3 regions of the Heyndrickxia acidicola genome follow, and region 2 is predicted to be linked to each of the others. Evidence: riboswitches for the same ligand, from Rfam matches in the RefSeq annotation. Region 2 holds a riboswitch; each other region holds the start of a gene.
What was found. Region 2 has a riboswitch for S-adenosylmethionine ahead of mmuP (S-methylmethionine permease). Riboswitches for the same ligand answer to the same signal wherever they lie in the genome.
Positions count from the first base shown of each region.

Region 1: it holds a riboswitch for S-adenosylmethionine, as region 2 does, so the genes downstream of both, metK (methionine adenosyltransferase) here and mmuP (S-methylmethionine permease) in region 2, are expected to answer to the same signal.
Region 3: it holds a riboswitch for S-adenosylmethionine, as region 2 does, so the genes downstream of both, A5N88_RS03390 (phosphoadenylyl-sulfate reductase) here and mmuP (S-methylmethionine permease) in region 2, are expected to answer to the same signal.

Region 1 is NZ_KV440953.1:4,714,234-4,720,372, forward strand. It holds gene pckA (phosphoenolpyruvate carboxykinase (ATP)) at 1-1,079, opposite strand, end outside; SAM riboswitch class I at 1,568-1,717, shown strand; gene metK (methionine adenosyltransferase) at 2,059-3,255, shown strand; gene A5N88_RS25250 (hypothetical protein) at 3,358-3,528, opposite strand; gene asnB (asparagine synthase (glutamine-hydrolyzing)) at 3,926-5,830, shown strand; gene A5N88_RS21995 (C39 family peptidase) at 6,054-6,139, opposite strand, start outside.
Region 2 is NZ_KV440953.1:3,308,496-3,314,634, reverse strand. It holds gene A5N88_RS15405 (nuclease-related domain-containing protein) at 1-761, opposite strand, end outside; SAM riboswitch class I at 1,155-1,263, shown strand; gene mmuP (S-methylmethionine permease) at 1,343-2,752, shown strand; gene mmuM (homocysteine S-methyltransferase) at 2,727-3,698, shown strand; gene A5N88_RS15390 (arylsulfatase) at 3,932-6,139, shown strand, end outside.
Region 3 is NZ_KV440953.1:715,260-721,398, forward strand. It holds gene ltaS (lipoteichoic acid synthase) at 1-2,008, shown strand, start outside; gene A5N88_RS24675 (hypothetical protein) at 2,171-2,341, shown strand; SAM riboswitch class I at 2,550-2,651, shown strand; gene A5N88_RS03390 (phosphoadenylyl-sulfate reductase) at 2,762-3,499, shown strand; gene cysP (sulfate permease) at 3,450-4,574, shown strand; gene sat (sulfate adenylyltransferase) at 4,575-5,732, shown strand; gene cysC (adenylyl-sulfate kinase) at 5,767-6,139, shown strand, end outside.

The sequences.
Region 1 (6,139 bases), 1.4 Mb from region 2:
GTAAGCTTGCTGATAGGAGGCAGTACGCCGGATGCATCAGCAGTTAGAAAAATGATGGTGTTCGGGTGGCCGGCCACACTTGGATCAATAATGTTATCAATCGCTTGAAGTGGATAAGCAGCCCTCGTATTTTCCGTTAAGGATTGGTCTGAATAGTCTGGAACACGAGTATCCTGATGAACCACTACATTCTCGAGAACGGAGCCAAAGCGAATGGCATCATAGATTTGAGGTTCCTTTTCTCTGGATAAGTCAATGCATTTTGCGTAGCATCCGCCTTCTATATTAAAGACGCCATTTGGAGACCATCCATGCTCATCATCGCCAATCAGTTTCCGGTTTGGATCCGCAGATAATGTGGTCTTTCCTGTACCGGATAATCCGAAGAAAAGAGCTACATCTCCTTCCGGCCCCACGTTTGCTGAGCAGTGCATTGGCAAGGATCCTTTTTCCGGAAGAAGATAATTCATGATGGAGAAGATCCCCTTTTTCATTTCTCCAGCATACTCTGTCCCGCCAATCAGGATGATGCGGCGCTCAAAGGAGATAATGATAAAGGTTTCAGATTTTGTACCATCCACTTCTGGAACCGCTTTAAAGGTAGGGGCGGATAGGATAGTAAATTCCGCCTGATGGAAAGGAAGCTCTTCTTCCGTAGGGCGAATAAATAACTGATGGGCAAAAAGGTTATGCCATGCATACTCATTAATGACCTGAATAGGCAGTCTGTAGCTCCTGTCTGCACCGGCAAAGCCTTTAAAAACAAACACTTCTTCCTTATTTTGAAGAAAGCTGACCATTTTATGATAGAGACGATCAAATACTTCTGAGGAAATAGGCTGATTAACCGTTCCCCAATCTATTTTATCCTTTGTAGCGTCTTCCTCTACAATATATTTATCTTTGGGTGACCGGCCGGTGTATTTGCCTGTTTCTGCACAAACCGCACCGGTTGAGGTTAATATTGCTTCTTTTCTTGACAGGACCCTTTCAACTAATTGAGGTACAGATAGCTGCGTATATACATTAGGGCCATTTAATAATTCAGATATTTCATTTGAGATATCCAATGAATTCATCGATATTAACCTTCCTTTTTCTAGATATTTGTTTAATGATTGCTCTGCATGTAATTAGTATAACACATTTGAAATAATAATCTATACTATTTATTTGTTTTTTTATTTGTGCTATCGCAAAAAGGTATTTTGACTTATATAATTGGAAAACATTTTCAGGGTGGCTATTGAAATGAAAGCAATGAACGCTTATGGTAGGATTTGTTCTATTTTAATATGGGACTTTGTTGTTTTTTAGCTCATTCGTGTGAAACGTTGGTTTCACACGCCTTTCAGCTCTGCTGTAAAATGAGCTAAAAAACGAGCAGTTTTCAATTTAGAAATTTTAATAGAACCTATTATAAAGAACTTGGGACATATTATGAATATATTTCTTTTCATAAGGGACAAGGTAATAAGAAGGTTCCAAATAAAATTGTTTTTATCTTCTCTCATTTATTTATTGACACTCCATGTCAAATTGAGTATGATTTTACCTTGTACGGATACTCTTATCCCGAGCTGGTGGAGGGACTGACCCGATGAAACCCAGCAACCTGCCTCTAGGTACAGCCAATACATTCTTTTCTAAAGGATGCCAAAGCTTATCTAGGCAAAGGTGCTAACTGTTGCAAGGTTCAATCCTTGAACGATAAGAGTGAAAGGCGCGATTTTTGATCTAAACCTTTCCTCATTAGCTAAGCACAGGGAAAGGTTTTTATTTATGGAAAAAAGCGCATAACCTCTATTGGGCTGGATTTTTTTAAAGGGCTTTCGTAATAAGCGTTGTTGTTACATTTAAAACACAAGGCTGGGTTTGCAAACCTTTTTTAAGAGCAACTTAGTCATTGTACAAAAAGCAACAATCTATGCGAAAACCAGCATGATAAAAATCCGATGTTTATTTCATACTATTAGGGAAATGAGTACCGTGAACTAAATATAGAACTGATCCACAGGAGGTATTAGCCTGTGAATTCCATTCAAGGGAGGAAGAAAGATGTCAAACAAACGTCGCTTATTTACATCTGAATCAGTTACCGAAGGGCATCCTGATAAAATTTGTGACCAGATTTCCGATTCAATTTTAGATGCGATTCTTGAAAAGGATGCGAATGCTCGTGTAGCATGTGAAACTTCTGTTACAACAGGCCTTGTTCTTGTTGCCGGTGAAATTACAACAAGTACTTATGTGGATATTCCAAAAATTGTACGTGAAACAATTAAAGGAATTGGCTATACTCGTGCAAAATACGGCTTTGATGCTGAAACATGCGCAGTATTAACCTCTATTGATGAACAGTCTCCGGATATTGCGATGGGTGTCGACCAGGCACTTGAAGCACGTGAAGGACAAATGACTGAAGAGCAAATCGAAGCGATTGGTGCGGGTGACCAAGGTCTAATGTTTGGTTTTGCCTGCAACGAGACAGAGGAACTAATGCCTCTTCCAATTTCTCTTTCTCATAAGCTTGCACGCCGTATCGCTGAGGTTCGTAAAGAAGAAATTTTAACTTACCTTCGTCCAGATGCAAAAACACAGGTTACAGTAGAGTATGATGAAAACGATAAGCCTGTTCGTATTGATACCATTGTCATTTCTACACAGCATAACCCTGAAACTACTCTTGAACAAATTCAAAAGGATGTTAAAGAATTTGTTATCAATCCAGTTGTGCCTAGTGAGCTAATCGATGAAAATACAAAGTATTTCATTAATCCAACCGGCCGTTTTGTTATTGGCGGACCACAAGGAGATGCTGGTTTAACAGGACGTAAGATCATTGTTGACACTTACGGCGGATACGCTCGCCACGGAGGCGGTGCATTCTCCGGTAAAGATCCTACAAAGGTTGACCGTTCAGCTGCATACGCTGCAAGATACGTAGCGAAAAATATCGTTGCTGCCGGATTGGCTGAAAAATGTGAGGTTCAGCTTGCGTATGCAATTGGTGTGGCGCAGCCGGTATCCATTGCAGTTGATACATTTGGAACAGGTACTGTGTCAGAGGATGCATTAATTGATGCAGTTCGTTCAAGCTTCGACCTTCGCCCCGCAGGCATCATTAAAATGCTTGATCTTCGCCGTCCTATCTATAAGCAAACAGCTGCTTACGGACACTTTGGACGCACAGACGTAGACCTTCCTTGGGAACGTACAGATAAAGTAGATGCACTTCGTGAATTAACTAAGTAATAAAGGTAAAGGAGTTACAAGTCAAATTGTAACTCCTTTTTTCTATGGCTGGAATGGGGGATCGAACTAGAGAAAAAGTACTTCTGATCTGGATGAAGGACGTTAGAGTGGATTGGTGAAGAGGAAAAGTCCTTCATCGCCGTCATGAAGGCCAAAATAGGCTTTGGACCAAGTGGTTTGGTCCTTCATTGCCAACATGAAGACCAATTTGAGCGATTTACGAAGTGAATTTTCCTTCACCTCCAGCATGAAGCCGTCTCTGTGCCAAGCCATGGTTATTAGACCTATCGCACCATGGCAGCCAAATCAAACTTCCTATGTCCCATACGCCCCGTTTAATCTTTTCGCTCAAAACAAGCGACTGTTTTCTAAACAAGAAGGAAATACGGGTAAATGTCTACTGCAAATCTGGATGAAAAGTGGTAGTATTATAAAGTGCATTTTTTTATGACAACTTTTATAAAAAAATCTCTTTACATGGTTTGTGTTTTTTGTCACAATCCTTTTTAAGACCCCCAGGTATCTTATTTTCTTTTCGAAATGTTTACTTAGGGAGCGGACATCGTTCTGAATTTCACAAAATTTATAAACGGCGTTTAAAATACTTATAATGAGAGTATTGAAAGGCCGTACCATTAAACTATCCTTAATTAAAGCAGGTGACCTACATATGTGTGGATTTATTGGATGCATACATGACAAAGCATTTGAACGGACAAACAACGATCAGCAGTTGTTTAAAAATATGAATAATATTATTACGCACCGCGGACCTGATGATGAAGGGTTCTATGAGGATGAACATATCCAGTTCGGTTTTCGCAGACTGAGCTTTATTGACCTGGAAGCGGGCCATCAGCCGTTGACTTATGAAAATGAACGTTACTGGATTGTCTTCAATGGAGAGATTTACAACTATGCAGAAATAAGAAAAGAACTGATGGATGCCGGCTTGAAGTTTGAAACTTCTTCCGATACTGAAGTTATTGTTGCACTATACAGCAAAATCAAAGAAAAAACAGTTGAAAGATTACGCGGTATGTTCGCCTTTGTTATTTGGGACAAACAGGAACAATCCTTGTATGGAGCCCGTGATCATTTTGGCATAAAGCCATTCTTCTACCGTGAAGAAGAAAACCGGACTTTCTTTGGTTCTGAAAAGAAAAGTATATTGCTAGCCATGAAAAATGATGTGCTTAACTACGATGCTGTTCAGTATTACATGACCTATCAATTTGTGCCTGAGCCATATACAATGACAGACGGCATTCAAAAGCTTGAGCCTGGACACTACTTCATTAAGAAGCTTGGAAAGCCAATGAAGATTGAGCGGTTCTGGAAGGCTTCCTTTAAGCCGGTACAAAAATCAGAGGATGAATTTGTTAAAGAAATAAGAGATGTTCTCTTTGATTCTGTAAATTCTCATATGATCAGCGATCCAGACGTTCCTGTAGGCTCTTTCCTTTCAGGCGGAATCGATTCGTCTATTATTGCGTCTATTGCTAAGCAGTTCAACCCAAGCATTAAAACTTTCTCCGTGGGATTTGAACGCAATGGATTCAGTGAAATTGATGTAGCGAAAGAAACAGCTGAAAAGCTTGGAGTGGAAAATATTAATTATGTTATCACTCCTGAAGAATATATGAACGAGCTGCCGCGGATTGTCTGGCATTTGGATGACCCTCTTGCTGACCCTGCACTGGTGCCGCTTTATTTTGTAGCGCGCGAAGCCAGGAAGCATGTTAAAGCTGTATTATCAGGCGAAGGGGCAGACGAATTATTCGGAGGCTATAACATCTACCGTGAACCTCAATCACTGGAAGTATTCAATAAAATTCCGGGTGTTGGAAAATCCCTTCTTTCCGCTCTTGCAAAAGTCATGCCTGAAGGTGCAAAAGGGAAGAGCTTCATTGAGCGCGGTGTAACGCCAATGGAAAAGCGTTATATTGGTAATGCCAAAATGTTTACAGAAGCAGAAAAGAAGCAGCTGCTTGTAAAATATAATAACAGGCTCGATTATACGGATATTACAAATCCTTTGTATAAGGAAACAATCGGATACGATCCTGTTGACCGCATGCAGTATATTGATATCCATACGTGGATGCGCGGCGATATCCTGTTGAAAGCCGATAAAACAACGATGGCAAATTCGCTTGAGCTTCGTGTACCGTTCTTGGATAAAGAAGTTTTCAAGGTGGCTTCAAAAATTCCAACAAGCTTAAAAACAGCTAATAATACAACGAAATATATTCTTCGTAAAGCGGCTGAAGGAATTGTTCCTGATCATGTTTTAAATCGTAAAAAGTTAGGGTTCCCTGTGCCGATCCGCCATTGGCTAAAGGACGAAATGAATGATTGGGCAAAGCAAATTATCCGCGATAGCCAAACCGATCATATTTTAAATAAAAAATATGTACTTCAGCTGCTGGAAGACCATTGTCAGGGTAAAATGGACTACAGCCGTAAAATCTGGACAGTCCTGATCTTCATGATTTGGCATTCCATTTATTTAGAAGGCAAATATGATTTCCAAAAACAGTATGAGGTCAACAAAGAACAGGCGACTGTTTAAGAAAACAAAAAGGATTCCAGGCATTTGCCTGGAATCCTTTTTCTGATTTTATTAGTGTAGTCTTTGTCCAGCTCCAGCTCCAGCGCCAATCGGCTAGCGGATTTCTGCGTCTTCTCCCTGCGATAAGTCAACATCAGCTCATTCCTCGCTGTGTATCCTTTATCTCAGTCGAAGACTACGGAATCCGTACACCGATGAACAAGGCGCTTGGGCATTTCTTTGTCTAGCTCCAGCGCCAATCGGCCAGCGGATTTTTTGCGATCATTTTTTTATCGCTGTACGTAAGTGCCTGGCTGCCCATCTGTTTCC
Region 2 (6,139 bases):
AATTCTTCTACACTTCGAATGACGGCAGCTGTAACCAATTCTTGATGTCCACAATCATTACAAACACAATTCCTTCCCTCAATAGAAATTGAAAATGAGGAGCACTTATCGCAAGTGATTCCCTTTTGTAAATCATCATAATTATACAATGGTAAAGTTTTAAAAGGAGAGTCATTTATATGCAGTGAAAGTAATTTTTCAGCTAGTATCTCATGTTTTTTATATAACTTTGAAGGTAGTGTATTTAGCTTTTTAAAATAGCTATTAAGCTGAGTAGGAAGAATAAATGGTTTATTGAGAGGTGCTTGGTATAAAGTGAATGCGGGGTTAATAAACACAACAGATGCATTAATAGGAATATTAATTCCAAGGTTTTGAAGTAACTGACGTAACAGTGATTCTCCTTTGCTTAATTGGAGAAGGGGATTACTCATCTCGGTTTGGGGCTTCTTGTAAAATCTATCGGATTCAAAATAAAAATCTCCTTCGAAGTTCTTTACTTCAAACAGATAGATAGTTTCTGAAGTAATAATAAGCGAGTCTATTTGGAACAGGGTGTTATTTAGTTTGAGCAGCAAATCATTTAAGATAAAGCATTCACATTCAAGATTTTCCGTCAAAGAATCAAATAATACCTCTCCTTCATAGCCCTTTTTCAGATTGGAATAATGCTGCTTGTCTTTAACTGATAGATTCATTCGAGTGTTTAAGGATTCTAAAATTACTAATTCAGTAGATTCATTGCGAGTTTTATAAATCATATTTCACATCCTTTACAAATTCTTCAAATTCTAAGTCTATTATAATATATAACGGTAAATCTATTGTAATACTTTATAAATAATTCTCTAAAATTAAAGCCAAATAGCCTAGGGATAGCCAAATTTAAGAGTAATTTAATTAAACATTTGTAGTCAACTTCTTTTTTAAATAGGCTCTTTTCGTAAACTTTGTTGCTATCTGACACGAAAAATGATTAAAATCGAGATTCTGTATTAAAACTTTAAATAACTGACGAAAAGATGCCACGAAGGTAGGCCACATACGAAAAGATTCTTTATACGTAAAGCAACAATCTATGCGAAAACAGCCTTAAAATAAACTGAATTCTCTTGACAATTTATAAGTAGGTTGATAAAGTTATAAAAAAATATTTCTTATCCAGAGAGGTGGAGGGACTGGCCCTATGAAGCCTCAGCAACAGGTCTTTAGCCAAAGACACTGTGCTAATTCCAGCGGGGTGATGATCCTGATAGATAAGAGCGTACGTTTTTATTTGTCAGCAGCGCACTCTTTAATAGAGTGCGTTTTTGCTTTTTCTGGATAGTAAAGGAGAGTAGAGATGGAGAAAAATCAAAAGCAGGATTTTCAGCGTAAAATGACAGCCCGCCATCTAGTTATGCTGTCGCTTGGTGGGGTGATTGGAACGGGACTATTCTTAAGTACTGGGTATACCATTCAGCAAGCAGGTCCATTTGGAACCATACTCTCCTATTTAATTGGAGCGCTAGTCGTTTATCTAGTCATGCTATGTTTAGGAGAGCTTTCTGTTCACATGCCAGAAACGGGTGCATTTCATAGCTATGCAGAAAAATACATTGGACCGGGTACAGGGTACACAGTAGCCTGGTTGTATTGGCTGACATGGACCGTTGCTTTGGGATCTGAGTTTACAGCAGCTGGTTTACTGATGCAAAGGTGGTTTCCATCCATCAATGTGTGGATATGGAGCGCTCTTTTTGCCATTTTAATCTTTGTTTTAAATATAGTAACAGTTAAGATTTTTGCTGAGTCTGAGTTCTGGTTTTCATCTATAAAGGTCATAGCCATTTTGCTTTTTATTATCATTGGAGCAGCAGCAATGACTGGCATTCTTCCAATGGCTCATTCCCAATCAGCTCCTTTCTTGTCTAATTTTAAACAGGACGGCATGTTTCCGCATGGGGCCCTTGCTATTGTCATGACCATGCTTGCCGTTAATTTTGCTTTTTCAGGAACGGAACTCATTGGAATTGCAGCCGGGGAAACGGCAGATCCGGAAAAAACAATACCGAAGGCCATACGTACTACCTTATGGAGATTAATCATCTTTTTTGTCGGCACAATCGTGATTCTGTCTGCGTTACTGCCTTTTTCAGATGCAGGAGTTTTAAAAAGCCCCTTTGTTGCCGTTCTGGACAGAATAGGAGTGCCTTATTCTGCAGACATTATGAACTTTGTCATCCTAATGGCTATTTTATCTGCCGCGAATTCCGGTTTATATGCTTCCTCCAGAATGTTATGGTCTCTTGCTAATAAAAACACGATCTCACCTGTTTTTGCAAAAATAACAAATCGTGGTGTCCCGATCAATGCCGTCATTTTCAGCATGCTGGGAGGGGCATTGGCTTTACTCTCAAGTGTTGTTGCACCGGATACTGTGTATATCGTGCTTGTGTCTATATCAGGCTTGGCAGTTGTTGTTGTCTGGATGAGCATTAGTGCTTCACAGTTTTTATTTCGCAGGAAATATTTGAAGGAAGGCCATTCGATAAAGGATCTGGTCTATTGTACGCCGCTATACCCGCTTATACCTATCGCTTCATTTATCCTGTGCCTGTCATCCTGCATTGGCATTGCATTTGATTCGACACAACGAATCGCCTTATATTGCGGCATTCCCTTTATATTGTTTTGCTACGGAAGTTATTATGTGACACAAAATATGAAGAAAAGAGGAGAAAGCTATGTCCAACAAAATCAACCCAATTGAGGCTATTTTATCTAAACATTCTGTTATGCTTCTTGACGGGGCATTGGCTACTGAACTGGAGTCCCTTGGATGCAATTTAGATGATCCGCTTTGGTCAGCACGCGTACTGCTAGAAAATCCGGATCTAATTTATCAGGTTCATTCTGACTACTTCCAGGCTGGGGCAGACTGTGCCATTACAGCAAGCTATCAGGCTTCTGTTGATGGATTTTCCAAGCGGGGAATAGAGGAAAAGGAAGCATTGGAATTAATTAAACAGTCGGTATTGATAGCGAAAAGGGCCAGAGATGATTTTTGGAAGGGAAATACGGAAACGAACAGGCCTAAGCCTCTTGTTGCGGCGTCAGTTGGACCATATGGGGCTTACCTTGCAGACGGCTCAGAGTATGTTGGCAACTACGGAGTATCAGATGATAGATTAAAAGAGTTTCATCGTTCAAGATTGTCCGCATTAGTAGAAGCAGGTCCAGATATTCTAGCATTCGAAACCATACCTTCTTTAAAGGAAGCAAAGGTATTAGGAGCCTTGTTGGCGGAATTTCCAGAAACCTATGCCTGGCTTTCATTTTCATTAAAAAATGAGGGGGAAATTAGTGATGGCACGAGGCTGGAGGAATGTGCAAAGGTATTTGAGGAAAATGAGCAAATTGCTGCTATAGGCGTCAATTGTGCTCCTATCTCCATTGTGGCAGATGCCATTCTTGAGCTGAAGGCAAACACAAATAAACTCATTCTCATTTATCCTAATTCAGGAGAAACCTACAATCCAGAAACAAAAACATGGCATGGCCAGGAACTATGTAATGGATTTGATGTAGATTCAGATGAATGGTACCGTGCAGGTGCACGATTAATAGGAGGATGCTGCAGAACAACTCCTCAGCATATTTATGAGCTTTCAAAAAAGTGGAGAGCTCCCCATTCTATTCAGATGGCGGAATCTTAACTACTTAATCGAGCAGATGCTTCATAGGAATTGAGCTAAAAGAGCAGCTATCCTTTGTGGTAATCTAAGTATCCCAAGAAAAATAAAAAGGCAAAATAAACACTGCTAAAGGTAAAAAACTTTCAGCAGTGTTTTTTCATAATATGGGGTTCTTTTTAATAAAGTACTTAATGAATATAAATCGTTTATCTAAAAATCCTTGTGCAATGGACAGCATGAAAGGAAAGATGGCATTGGAAACAAAGAGAGGTTCCGAAGAGAGGTCCGATCTTAATGTTATCTATATCGTTTTGGATGATGTAGGCTACTCTGCTTTAGGATGCTATGGTTCAGAAATTGAAACGCCTCATATTAATTCGCTGGCAAGAAGCGGCCTGAGGTACAACAATTTCAATGTAACCCCATTGTGTTCACCGACGCGTGCGTGTCTGTTAACTGGACGCAACTGCCACTCGGTGGGGATGGGAATGATTGCGGACGTAGATTGGGGGCCGGAGTATCCTAATAAACGAGGGAGGATATCTGATTCTGCTGCTACATTGGCTGAAATATTAAAGATGAATGAAATGGCTACTTTTATGGTTGGAAAATGGCATCTGGTTCCAGGCCATGAAGCTGCTTCAAGCGGCCCTTTTACTAATTGGCCGCTTTCAAAGGGGTTTGATCGGTGTTATGGATTTCTCTTAGCCAAGACCGATCAGTATGAACCGGATTTGATTTATGATAATCATCGTGTACAGAAACCCGGAATGCCCCATTACCATTTATCGGAGGATCTGGTTAATAGGTCGCTGGAATTTTTAACTGATCATATATCGGTTACTCCGGACCGGCCATTCTTTCTATACTTGGCATTCGGCGCACAGCATGAGCCGCATCAGGTTCCAAAAGATTATATAGAAAAATATAAGGGTGTATATGATATTGGATGGGACCAAATCAGAAAAGAGCGCTTTAATCGGCAAAAAGAAATGGGGATTGTCCCTCCAGATACAAAGCTGGTCGAACGAAATCCTGGAATTAAGGCATGGGACGAACTGACAACAAAAGAAAAGGACTTATTTATAAAATTTCAACAGACGTATGCCGGCTTTCTAACTCATACAGATCAGCAAATTGGGAGAGTCCTTGATTTCCTGAAATCAAAAAACAAGCTGGAGAATACCATTATTGTTTTACTGTCTGATAATGGAGGAAGCCAGGAAGGAGGCTGGAATGGTTCTATAAATGATGCCGCCTACTTCAATGGGATTGAGGAAAATGTAGATGAAATGTTTGAGCATATAGATGAAATAGGAGGACCGTATTCAAACGCCAATTATCCAAAAGGATGGGCTCAGTCCTGCAATACACCATTTAAATATTATAAGCAAAATACATTTTTTGGTGGTACCCATGTCCCCCTCATCATCCAATGCCCTCAGCATATTTCAGATCCCGGAGAGATTCGTTCCCAATTTTATCATGCTATAGATATTACACCTACCATTCTGGACCTCCTGAACATTGATGCCCCAAAAGTTTTTAAAGGTGTGAAACAATTGCCGCTTCATGGTGTGAGTATGCTGAATACATTTACCGATCCGTATGCTCCATCAAAGAGAAAAACACAGTATTTTGAAATGCTTGGGCATCGTGCTATTTGGGAGGACGGGTGGGTGGCTGTTACCTATCATGAAAGAGGTGTCCCTTTTGCAGAGGATCATTGGGAGCTCTATCATGTTAACCAAGACTTTTCACAAAATGATAATCTGGCAGAAAAATTCCCCAAAAAATTAAAAGAGCTTCAACTAAAATGGTGGGAGGAAGCGGAGAAATACAATGTTCTGCCTCTAAATGACAATCCATATACAAACAGGTTTGACGGCTTGCAGGAGGGAAGAACAATGTTTACCTTCTATCCTGGAATGGCTCATTTACCAACAACCGCAGCTCCAAGTATCAACCATTCTTCTTACTCCATTACTATTTCCATCTTTCGTTCGGATCCTTCAGAAGAAGGTGTATTACTTGCCCATGGCAGCCATTCAAGCGGTTATACATTCTATATAAAAGATAACTACCTAATCTATGAATATAATTATGCCGGCACTGTCTATAAGATTCAATCCTCCATTCAGATGCCCATTGGATTTTCAATCGTGAGGTTCGACTTTAAAGCTGAAGGGTTTATTCGAGGAACCGGCAAGCTATCAATTAATGAAGACGAAGCCGGTGCTCTTTATATGGACCCAACTCTCCCGTTTATGATTTCCAGTGAGGGATTAGATATTGGAAGGGATAGATTAACGGCTGTGAGCGCTAACTACCCGGTGAAGGAATTTCCGTTTAGCGGACACATATTCAAAGCGGTAATTGAGCTGTATGATGCTCAAGTAAAAAGAAAGATTTTAAAAAAGAGAAAAAGAGATTCCATTCACATTAGAATAAATGGGAAAAAC
Region 3 (6,139 bases), 2.6 Mb from region 2:
AGACATTTTTTTTAAGATTCAAAGTTTGCTAAATAAGAAGCTGTCGTTCTTCTTTTTAGCAGTTATACTGTTTTGGCTAAAGACCTATGCCGTCTATTTGGCAGAATTTAATCTTGGCATTACGGATATTGTACAGACTTTTCTCTTATTCGTAAATCCAATCAGCTCGGCATTATTCTTTCTGGGGATTGCGCTTCTATTTAAAGGGAGAAAGCGTACGGTTGCTATTATAGTCATTAATTTATTTTTATCCATTATTCTTTACGCAAATGTATGTTATTATCGTTTTTTTAACGATTTTATTACATTGCCGGTTCTTGCACAATCCAAGAACTATGGAGATGTTGGCGGCAGTGCAGTAGCATTAATGAAACCATACGACATATTATACTTTTTAGATACCATTATCCTTTTGGTTTTATTGATATTTAAAAAAGTTGAAAATTATACTGGGAAACTGAATCGTCGTATGATTACTGGAGTTTTTGCTGCAGCTATTTCTATTTTTATCGTTAATTTAGGCATTGCCGAAATTAATCGTCCAGAGCTTTTATCAAGAACGTTTGACCGTAACTACATTGTAAAGTATCTAGGGCTGTACAACTATACAATTTATGATGCTGCTCAGACGACAATGACGTCCGCTCAAAGGGCTTTTGCGGACAGCAGCGATATTGTAGATGTGCAAAATTATTTGAAAGCAAATAAGACCGATCCAAATCCCAAATTGTTCGGAAAAGCAAAAGGAATGAATGTGATTTTTGTATCAATGGAATCCTTTCAAAACTTTGTGATAAACCAAAAAATAGGGGGACAAGAGGTAACTCCTTTTTTAAATAAATTGACTCATGACCCAAATACATTTTATTTTGATAACTTTTTCCATCAGACCGGACAGGGTAAAACATCTGATGCTGAATTCATGATGGAAAATGGCTTGTTTCCATTATCAAACGGTGCTGTTTTCACTTTGAAAGCGATGAATACGTACCAGGCGACTCCTGCCATACTCAATACAAAGGGATATTCCTCTGCTGTATTTCATGGGAATTATAAAACATTCTGGAATCGGGATGAAATGTACAAATCGCTTGGATACGACCGTTTCTTTGATGCAAGCTACTTTGATATGAGCACAAAAAATACGATTAATTATGGCATGGAAGATAAGCCATTCTTCAAAGAGGCTATGCCTTATTTAAAAAACTTCCCTCAGCCATTCTATACAAAATTCATTACACTTTCGAATCATTTTCCGTTTGAATTAAGGGATAAATCATCTTTCCCTTCTGCCAATACAGGTGATTCAATTGTTGATAATTATTTCAAAACTGCCAACTATATGGATCAGTCTTTGGAACAATTCTTTACGTATTTAAAGCAATCAGGCTTGTATGACCATACCGTCATTGTCATGTATGGTGACCATTATGGTTTATCTGACAGCCATGATGCTGCTTTGGCAAAGGTATTGGGCAAGAAAACCATTAGTCCTTTTGATAGTGCACAGCTCCAGCGTGTACCATTATTCATTCATGTTCCTGGAGTAAAGGGAAAAATTGAACATACCTATGGCGGAGAAGTGGACGTACGTTCTACAATCTTACATTTACTTGGAATAGATACGAAGAATTACATCGACTTTGGCTCCGATTTATTATCAAAAGATCATGACCAGGTTGTACCTTTTAGGAATGGTGACTATGTTTCACCGAATTATACACAGGTAAAAGGAATTTGCTATAGTAATTCGACCGGAGCCAGTGTGGATCCGAATCAATGTTTGAAAAATGACAACATTATCAAAACAAAGCTTAATATGTCTGATAAAGTTGTAAACGATGACTTGCTTCGTTTTTATACGCCGCCGGGATTCACTCCGATAAACCGGGAAGATTATGATTACACTTCTGATCAAAGGATAAATCCTGTGCCAGGACAAATAAATTCTAAAAAAACAATAGTTCCTAATAAAAACAATTCGCCACATTCGACTACAAAAAAATAAGTTAAAGCAGCTGCACTGGCAGCTGCTTTTTTGAATTTAGTACATGAATAAAAATATATAAATCGAATCCCTTTTCCCAAGATTTTAGAGGGTAATGGGAGGTTCGAGAGTTTAAGGATAAACCATAAAGCAAAACATAGGACAAGAAAGGGGGGATCCATCGTGGGTAAAAACAAACGAAAGATAAGGCAGGAAAGTTTAAACAGTTTATGGAATCCAACTCAGGAAGGGCACTTCATGGATGATTTGGAGGAAGTTGAAAGGCTTGGTCATCAAGGTGAAAAGTCAAACCATTCATTATCTAGCAATACACAGCAAAAGACTGAACGATAAAAGTTCAGTCTTTTAGGTTAAAAGCTGGTGGTAGATAACGACTTGGACTAGTAACGAGTAAGCATGGAAATAAATTTATTGTGCTGCATTTATTTATTCTTATAAACGTATAATTAACTGAATTAGGCAAAAATGAAGATAATACAAATTTATTATTGACTGAATTGACAGAAGGATATAAAATATCAACAAGTTGAATAAAATATATACCTTATCTAGAGAGGTGGAGGGATAGGCCCTGCGAAACCTCGGCAACAGATTCTTGTTGAAAACTGTGCCAATTCCTACAGGTTTTCCTGAGAGATAAGCGGATGAAAATCACTGTTAAAATGTGGATGACGTCTTCTTACTGTTGGGTGAGAAGACGTTTTTATTTATCAAAATCCTAGTAAACAAATATGAAAGAGAGGTTAAAATGCATTGAGAAATGAACAAGCGTTAACTTATGACAGGTTTCTTGAAGACCCCTTCCAAGAGTTGGAACCGACAGATGCTACAAAAGGAGCCTTAAGGGTTTTAAACTGGGCTTATAAGGAATTTGGTGAATCCATTATTTATTCATGCAGTTTTGGTGCTGAAGGGATGGTTCTGATTGATCTTATTTCAAAGGTAAAGAAAGATGCCAAAATTGTATTCCTGGATACAGATGTACATTTTTCAGAAACCTATGCCCTAATTGAAAAGGTGAAAGGAAAGTACCCAGAGCTCAATATCCAGTTAAAAAAACCTCATTTGACTCTCGATCAGCAAGCCCAGCAGTATGGTTCTGCTTTATGGCTTAGGGATCCTGATCAATGCTGTAACATTCGTAAGATTAAACCGTTGGAAGAAACCCTGCAGGGCGCTGCCGCTTGGATTTCGGGACTAAGAAGAGATCAATCCGTTAGCAGAGGCAAAACGAATTTTGTAAATAAGGATGAACGTTTTCACTCTATCAAGGTATGTCCTTTGATTCATTGGTCATGGGGTGATGTATGGAAATATATCCGAGAAAACAACTTGCCTTACAATGAATTGCATGATAACGGCTATCCAAGTATCGGCTGTTTTCCATGCACTCGTGCAGTGAGTTCCGGTGAAAATACCCGTGAAGGAAGATGGGCTGGGATTGGCAAAACGGAATGCGGCTTACATACAGCACCTATTGAGGGACAATAAAATGCTTGTGGTGATATTGTCTTTCGTGATGGCTTACTTCTTTGCTTATAACATTGGAGCAAGCGGCTCTGCAGCCTCTATGAGTGTATCCTATGGTTCTGGGGTGATTAAGCGGAAGATGATTGCTCTGCTTGTATGTTCTCTTGCACTGTTTGCGGGAGCGATTTTTGGCAGCGGTGCGGTTGTAAAAACGCTGAGCAAGTCTATCATTCCGGAGAAAGTTATTACACCGGAAGTTGTTTTAATCATCTTAATTTCTTCAGCTGGAACCCTATTTATCGCAAACCTGTTAAGTATCCCTCTGTCAACCAGTGAAGTAACAGTAGGGGCAATTGTGGGTGCGGGACTGGCGTTTCAATCTCTTCACGCAGAAAAGCTATTGACGATTGTTTTTTTCTGGATTGCAGTACCTGTTTCAGCAATGCTTGTCACATACTTACTTGTAAAAGGCGGGAGGTTTATAAATATCCCAAAGGAAGTCAATCCAAAGTGGAGAAGAGCTGGTTCTATTCTTTTAATACTGGCTGGGAGCCTTGAAGCATATGCAGCAGGAATGAATAATGTCGGAAATGCGATTGGTCCTTTAGTTGGGGCAGGCCTTGTACCGATTAAAACAGGGATTTTTACAGGAGCCATCTTTATGGTCTTAGGAGTATTATCTCTTGGAGGTCGTGTGATTGAAACCAGCGCCAAAAAAATTGTCAAGATATCAGTCCCTAATGGAATTGCCATTTCAGGTGTTTCAGGCATTATGGTCACATTTGCTTCACTCTATGGTTTGCCTATTCCGATTACACAGGTCACCACATCAGCTATAGCAGGAGTAAGTGCTGCTAAAAATGGAAAGGAGATTTGGAAGCAGCCCATTGTGTTTTTAATTGTAAGAATCTGGGTCGTATCTCCAGTATTATCGATGGTTACTGCATATTTTCTGATACAGCTTTGTTTACGGCATAATTTTTATACAACAGTTGTTGTCCTATCCGTTATCCTGGCTACTCTATTCACAGCAAGCCTTGCAAAAACCGGTTCAAAGCAATTGAAAAGCGATATGAAAAAAAGGGAGGCATTATAAATGACATTTATCAAACCACATGGCGGAAAATTAGTTAACCAGATTGCAGAGGAAAGCTACAGTCCATTCGCACAGCATGACATTGAGCTTGATTCAATGGCTTTAAGTGACTTGGAGCTAATTTCAAATGGAGCCTACAGCCCATTAAAGGGATTTATGAACAAGGATGACTACGAGGCTGTAGTTGAGTCGATGCACTTAGCATCAGGGCTTGCTTGGAGTATTCCTGTCACCCTTCCTGTTGCAGAAGGAAAAGCCAGGGCTTTAAAGCCGGGTGATACCGCTGTTTTGAAAAAGGATGGAATTATCTATGGCTATATCGAAATAAATGAGGTGTATAAACCGGATAAAGAAAAAGAGGCAGCCAACGTTTATTTAACTTCAGATATAGCCCATCCAGGCGTAAGAAAACTATTCAGCAGGCATGAATATTATGCAGGCGGCGAAGTGAAGCTTGTAAGGCGTCCTGAGAGGGACCATAGCAATGAATTTTTTCTTGATCCCAAAGAAACAAGGGCCAAATTTGCAGAAAAGGGATGGAAAACGGTTGTAGGATTTCAAACAAGGAATCCCGTACATCGTGCTCACGAATATATCCAAAAATCAGCACTTGAGATTGTTGATGGACTATTTTTAAATCCTCTTGTTGGCGAAACCAAAAGTGATGACATTTCGGGTGATGTCCGAATGGAAAGCTACCAGGTTCTGCTTAAAAACTATTATCCCGAAGACAGAGTATTCTTATCGGTATTTAATGCAGCTATGCGCTATGCCGGCCCTCGGGAAGCCATTTTCCATGCTCTTGTACGCAAAAATTTTGGATGCACTCATTTTATAGTAGGCCGGGACCATGCGGGTGTTGGAAGCTATTATGGCACGTATGATGCCCAAAAAATCTTTAGCCGTTTTAAAGAAAGTGAATTGGAAATTAAGCCACTGTTCTTTGAACACAGCTTTTATTGTGAAGCATGCGGAGGGATGGCATCTCACAAAACATGTCCTCACAGCAGTGAACACCATGTTATTCTTTCGGGTACAAAGGTGCGTGAGTTGTTAAGAAGCGGAAAAAGGCCTCCGGCTACCTTTAGCAGACCAGAGGTGGTCGATGTATTAATCTCAGGGCTTAAGAAACATGAAGAGGAATTATTAAAAAAATAATAGGATGCAATTTGGAGTATTGGAGGAATAAAACTTGACAGCAAATATTGTTTGGCATGATATGACAATTACAAAACAGAACTATCGCCTTCAAGCAGGGCATTCAAGTGGAGTTATCTGGTTTACGGGCCTTTCAGGTGCCGGGAAATCCACGATTGCAAACATATTAAATAAAAAACTATATCATCAACAAGTTCGAAATTATCTTTTAGATGGCGATAATCTTCGACATGGATTAAATAAAGGTCTTGGCTTTAGCGAAGACGACAGAAAAGAGAATATCCGCAGAACTGGTGAAGTTGCAAAGCTTTTTGTCGACAGCGGAACGATTGTGCTTGTTGCACTTATATCACCATTCAAGGCAGACAGAGATCTTGTTCGGGAGTCGCTTGAAACAAACGAATTTT